2 regions of the Sinomonas terrae genome follow, and region 1 is predicted to be linked to the other one. Evidence: riboswitches for the same ligand, from Rfam matches in the RefSeq annotation. Region 1 holds a riboswitch; the other holds the start of a gene.
The links. Region 1 has a riboswitch for magnesium ahead of L0M17_RS21950 (NRAMP family divalent metal transporter). Riboswitches for the same ligand answer to the same signal wherever they lie in the genome.

Region 1 (3,202 bases):
TCAAGCGGCCTGGACCGAAAAAGCCGCCGCAGAATGGAGCAAGCTGCAGCCCGTCGTCAACGGTGCGGCGACGATCGCATCTGGTCTTGGTGTCGTCCCCGTAGTCGGCCCAGCCGCAGCGCTTGCCGCGCCGGCTTTGGCTGCATTGGCGAAGCTTCAGATCGGCAGCGTCCCCCCGGACGTCAAAGGGTTTGAATGGTCGGCAGGCAAGGTGACTTTCGCTTCCAAGGAACACGGATTGATGCAGGGCGTGATGTGGACGCTGCCAAGGCAGATGTTCGAGCTGCTCGGTGGAAGACTGACCGGCAGCGTAGCGGTCACATTCATTCCGGCTCAGATGCAGAGCCGAGGTGGCAGTGAGGGGGCGAATCTCCAGCCAGCCCCTGTGTTGGGCCATGCCGTGGTCTACGCCGACGGACGGCAGCGATGGAGCCCAGGCAGCAACCACTTCGTCGAGTTGATGCTCTCCCCGAAGGAAGCCTCCTAAGTTGAATGCCGCCGGTGCAGCTGCCGCACACCGGCTTTGTCATGGGGGAGGCAGCATAAGAAGGTGTCCTGTCAAAGGTTCCTTTGATGGGACCGCTGGCCATCACCTTCGACCCTCTCGACGCTTGCCCGGAAAGTTGTGGACTTGATCGCTGTTTGGCGGTGATCTGTGATCGCTAAATGGCGGCCTACTGCGGTGAGCCGATCCCTTCGGGGGCACCTGAAGCGCCCTGGCGAGCACTGGTCCCATCAATGTGTCTCACGCCGCTCATCCCAGAAGAAGCGGAGTTCTGCCCTTGATGGGACGGGTCGCGACGTCTTCGATCGCAATAGCTTGCGAGACGTTCAGGTTATGAGTCGAATTGGAGGTGTGGCATTGAGCTGAGGTGCCGGTCTCCTGTAGATCGCGAACAGGACGAGCACATACAGCGCTCCCCGGGCTTCCGGGTCTACTCGCTTATGGCAACCTCAATCGGCTGCCAAGTCTCAATCAAGTGCAGACTGTCTGTTATGCGAGTGAGGCCTCTGCGCGCTGGCCGCAGCGACTTCCGGAGGGCAACGGAAAGGTATTCTGCGGGCTTCATCTTGACGAGGAGTTCGTCGAGTTGTGCGCTCACGACATCGATTCCTGCCAGCTGGTTGATCATCGTGTTGTAACTGGCGGCAAAGTCTGGGCTGACGGAAGACAACTCGACTGCAATACGTCGCAGTCGCTGCATGTCCACATCAAGCTCCTTTGTCGTGTTGAACATGCGTTCACCGATCTCACTGACCCGCTCCGCAGGTTCCTTGAACGCTCGCGCTGCGCGTAAGCTCCAAGCCTGCATTTGTTGAACAGTCTGGCCTTCACCCGGTGTGGGGCTCGTGGTCGCCCTACCGAGTGCCTCGATGGCTGGCGCCATGTCTTGACTCGTGCGCGTGAGCTCGCTGATCGCAGTCTCGATAGTGCCCATGAGCTCTGCGAGGCCTGGGGTATCGTCATCGTCGTCCTCGTCTTGGTCACGCCCGTCAGGTGACAGGGACCTGCCGCGGCGGTCTCGATCGCGACGCTGAGCCACAGCGGCGCCTCGGTGGGGAGGACGGTCCACGCTTGTGCGGGTATCATGTGGACGCAAGGTGCCGTTCGTTAGCTGAGGCTCCTTCGCGGAAACAAGCCAGCGACCCCAAACGTCGAGAGACGCCTCCGGTCAGGACAGGCTGCCCCGGATCCAAGGGGCAACCCCGATTGGCTCCCTCCTTCGAGGGTCACGACGCGAAGTGCCAAAGGTCTTACGAGGAAGGGCACCCCGGGCGCCCTGCCCGGGGCCAGCCCAGGCATGTGGGAAGCGACGTGCAGGAGGTGGTTCGCCTTGTCGAGCGGCGATAGTAGTACCTCCTCGCGCACCCGCTGACCCGCAGTCCGGCCAGCGCACTTCCCCCTGTCCTTTCTGCATGCCGACCATGGCCTTGGCCTGGCGCGTTCGGCGTGCCCGCTTCACCGGTCCCCGGCTGCCGCCGGGAGGAAGCAGGTCATCCCATGCCCAAGACGAACCCCACCCACCGCCGCCCCTCGCCGCCGGGACCCTCACAGACAGCTGTGGCCAGCTCGGCTGTGCTCGACTCCGCCCACGTGGGGGACATCCAAGGCGCCTTCGGCACGATCCGCTTGGACGACGCCTCGGTCCAGTCGAGCTGGAAGGCGCGCCTGAAGACCCTCCTGGCCATCATCGGGCCGGGCCTGATCGTTATGGTCGGCGACAACGACGCGGGCGCCTTCGGCACCTACACCCAGGCCGGCCAGGACTACGGCACGAGCCTGCTGTGGACGCTCCTTCTCCTGGTTCCCGTGCTGTACGTGAACCAGGAGATGGTGCTCAGGCTCGGAGCTGTGACCGGCGTGGGGCACGCCCGGCTCATCGTGGAGCGCTTCGGAAAGTTCTGGGGCGCGTTCAGCGTGATCGATCTGTTCATCCTCAACGCCCTAACGATCGTCACGGAGTTCATCGGCATCAGCATCGGCCTCTCGTACCTTGGCGTCCCCAAGATCCCCGGGGTGATCGTCGCCGCCCTCGTGGTCGTCGGCGCTACGAGCACCGGCTCGTTCCAGCGCTTCGAGCGCGTGTGCATGGTCCTCGTGTTCGGCTCGCTGCTGCTCGTGCCCATCTTCTTCATGTCCTCCCCGGACTATGGCCAGATCGCCCAGGGCTTCCTCATCCCCGGTGTGCCCTCGGGGTCGAGCATCTCGGATGTGACCCTCCTGATCATCGCGATCGTCGGCACGACCATCGCCCCGTGGCAGCTGTTCTTCCAGCAGTCCTACGTCATCGACAAGCGCATCACCCCGCGCTACATCAAGTACGAGAAGGCCGATCTCTGGATCGGGATCGTCATCGTGGTGATAGCGGCTGGGGCCATCATTTCCTGCACCGCCTTCACCTTCGCCGGCCGCCCCGAGTTCGGCCAGTTCACCGACGCCGGAGGCGTTGCCGAAGGCCTGGGGAAGTACGTCGGCCACCTTGCGGGGATCCTGTTCGCCCTGGCCCTGATCGACGCCTCGATCATCGGAGCCGCGGCCGTGGGCCTCTCGACCTCGTACGCGCTCGGCGACGTCCTCGGGCTCAAGCACTCCCTGCACCGCAAGGTCAGCGAGGCCAAGGGCTTCTACGCCGCCTTCGCCGGCATCATCCTCATCTCCGCGATCGTCGTCGTCATTCCCGGCAGCCCGCTCGGGCTCCTC
Region 2 (3,202 bases), on a different contig from region 1:
CGCCGATGAGGATCTCGATGATGGCGCTGCCGTCGATCGCCGGGAACAGCGTCGCGGCGGTCAGGACCACGGAGAGGATCACGAGGATCGCGATGACGATCGAGGTGAAGACGTTCATCGCCTTGCCGTTGACCCATGGGCCCATGACGGCCTTGTCATTGCAGAGCAGCAGGAGGAACAGGGTCGCGGAGGGCAGCAGGACGCCCGCCAGGACTTGGACGCCGACCGTGAGGAGCCCGAGAGGGCTGCCCGGGATGATGACGACGATCGCCGAGACGAGGATGATGCCCGCGAAGGCGGCGTAGAAGCCCTTGGCCTCACTCACCTTGCGGTGCAGTGAGTGCTTGAGGCCGAGGACATCGCCGAGCGCGTAGGAGGTCGAGAGGCCCACGGCGGCGGCCCCGATGATCGAGGCGTCGATGAGCGCGAGGGCGAACAGGATGCCCGCGAGGTGACCGACGTACTTCCCGAGGCCTTCAGCGACGCCTCCCGCGTCGGTGAACTGCCCGAACTCAGGGCGGCCGGCGAAGGTGAAGGCAGTGAACGAGATGATCGCGCCCGCCGCGATCACCACGATGACGATCCCGATCCACAGATCGGCCTTCTCGTACTTCATGTAGCGCGGGGTGATGCGCTTGTCGATGACGTAGGACTGTTGGAAGAACAGCTGCCAGGGGGCGATGGTCGTGCCGACGATCGCAATGATCAGGAGGGTCACGTCCGAGATGCTCGATCCAGCGGGCACGCCCGGGACGAGGAAGCCGTGGGCGATCTGGCCGTAGTCGGGTCCGGACATGAAGAAGATCGGCACGAGCAGGAGCGAACCGAACACCAGGACCATGCAGACGCGCTCGAAGCGCTGGAACGAGCCAGTGCTCGTGGCCCCGACCACCACGAGGGCGGCGACGATCACACCTGGGATCTTGGGGACCCCGAGGTAGGTCAGTCCGATGCTGATGCCGATGAACTCGGTCACGATGGTGAGCGCGTTGAGGATGAACAGGTCAATCACGCTGAACGCGCCCCAGAACTTGCCGAAGCGCTCCACGATGAGCCGCGCGTGGCCCACGCCGGTCACAGCTCCGAGCCGGAGCACCATCTCCTGGTTCACGTACAGCACCGGAACGAGGAGCAGGAGAGTCCACAGGAGGCCCGTGCCATAGTTCTGCCCGGCCTGCGTGTATGTGCCGAACGCCCCGGCATCGTTGTCGCCGACCATGACGATGAGGCCCGGCCCAATGATGGCCAGGAGGGTCTTGAGGCGCACCTTCCAGCTCGACTGGGCCGAGGACTCGTCGAGACGGATCGTGCCGAAGGCACCCTTGATGTCACCGACGTGCGCGGCATCGAGCACGGCTGAAGTGCTCGAGGTCTGGTTGCTGTGTTGGCTCGGCTGCGGCGTCCGCGCCTTGGCGGCGGGACGACGGGCACGGTTCAAAGAGGTCTTGGTCATCAGGACCGGCTTCCTCCCAGCGGTGGCCGGGGATCGTGAAGCGGGCACGCCGAGGGGCCCAGTCGGGGGCCGTCATCGGCGTGCGGGTGGGGGAAGACGTGCAGCTGGAGGATGAATCCAGTCAGAATGCGCGCAGGGAGGTACTACTGTCGCCGCTTGACAAGGCGAACCACCTCCTGCGCATCGTCTTCACGTGCCTGGGGAGGCCCCGGGCAGACTGCCCGGGGTGCCCTTCCTCGTAAGACCTTTGGCACTTCGCGTCGTGACCCTCTCTGGGAGGGAGCCAATCGGGGTTGCCCCTTAGCCCGGGGCAGCCTGTCCTGACCGGTGGCGTCTCTCGACGTTTAGGGTCGCTGGCTTGTATCCGCGAAGGAGCCTCAGCTAACGAACGGCACCTTGCGTGGACATGATACATGCCGGACCTCGGAGCGCAATTCAGAAAGGCTGCTTTCCCTTAGTCCTCGAGGAGGATGCTGGCCACACAGGTTCATCCCACGGAGCGTCGCGCGGCGGCCCCGCCGGTCCTAGCGTGGAATCGTCAGCTATCTCAGGAGGGGACATGATCCAGGCGACCGACCTGGCGAAGGTCTACGGTGCCAAGACTGCGGTCGATGGCGTCACGTTCACGGTTCAGCCCGGCCGAGTGACTGGGTTCCTCGGGCCGAACGGTGCCGGCAAGTCCACGACAATGCGGATGATCATGGGCCTCGACGCCCCTACACGCGGCACAGTTACGGTCAACGGGTCGCCGTACCCGAAGCACCGGGCCCCACTGCGTGAGATCGGCGCGCTGCTCGAGGCTCGCGCTGTACACCCCGGCCGCACCGCCTACAGCCACCTTTCGGCACTGGCGGCGACCCACGGCATCCCCTCGCAGCGGGTCAACGAGGTCATCGAGATGACCGGACTCGGTGCCGTCGCCAAGAAGAAGGTCAAAGGCTTCTCGCTGGGCATGGGGCAGCGCCTTGGCATCGCGGCTGCCCTCCTGGGCGACCCACAGGTCGTGGTCCTCGACGAACCGGTCAACGGCCTCGACCCCGAGGGGGTCGTGTGGGTGCGAAATCTCGTGAAGTACCTCGCAAGCGAGGGCCGCACGGTGTTCCTCTCGAGCCACCTCATGAGCGAGATGGCGCAGACCGCGGACCACCTCATCGTGATCGGACGGGGCCGCATCCTCGCCGATGCGCCGATTGACGACGTCATTTCGAGCCAAGGCAAGGCCCGGACTCGGCTCCGTACCGATCGCCCCGAAGAGTTCTCACGCCTTCTCGCACGCTCGGGAGTGACCATCCAGGCTCCTGAGCACGAGGTCCTCGAAGTGGGCGGCCTCGATCCTCGGACCATCGCCCAGACCGCGCTCGACCACCAGATCCTCGTCTACGAGCTGACCCCGCTCCAAGCCTCGCTCGAGGAGGCCTACATGCAGCTCACGAAGGACGACGTGGAATACCGCTCGCATGACGCGAGCCACCACGAGGAACCGCCGGCATCCAGCCCCAGTGGGGCGCTCGGGACAAAGGCTGCCCATGAGACACAGGAGGCAACGCGATGAGCACGGCAGTCGAAACCAACCGCCGCTCGGCTGCTCCCGAGGAGGGACTCGCGGGACCGAACTTCTTGCGTGTCCTCAATTCGGAGCGGATCAAGTTCCTCTCGCTCCTTTCGACGCGCATCCTGCTGCTGTGCGGCGTCGTCCTCCTCGTCGGCTTCGCCGCGCTCCAGGCGTGGGGCATCGGACAAGTCACGTCC

Region 2: another riboswitch for magnesium. It lies ahead of L0M17_RS00435 (Nramp family divalent metal transporter); the one in region 1 lies ahead of L0M17_RS21950 (NRAMP family divalent metal transporter).

What each region holds. Positions count from the first base shown of each region.
Region 1 is NZ_JAKZBV010000003.1:31,479-34,680, reverse strand. Features, by position in the region: gene L0M17_RS21960 (hypothetical protein) at 1-487, shown strand, start outside; gene L0M17_RS21955 (hypothetical protein) at 936-1,439, opposite strand; M-box (ykoK) riboswitch at 1,602-1,772, shown strand; gene L0M17_RS21950 (NRAMP family divalent metal transporter) at 2,003-3,202, shown strand, end outside.
Region 2 is NZ_JAKZBV010000001.1:96,997-100,198, forward strand. Features, by position in the region: gene L0M17_RS00435 (Nramp family divalent metal transporter) at 1-1,453, opposite strand, end outside; M-box (ykoK) riboswitch at 1,679-1,849, opposite strand; gene L0M17_RS00440 (ABC transporter ATP-binding protein) at 2,013-3,005, shown strand; gene L0M17_RS00445 (ABC transporter permease subunit) at 3,002-3,202, shown strand, end outside.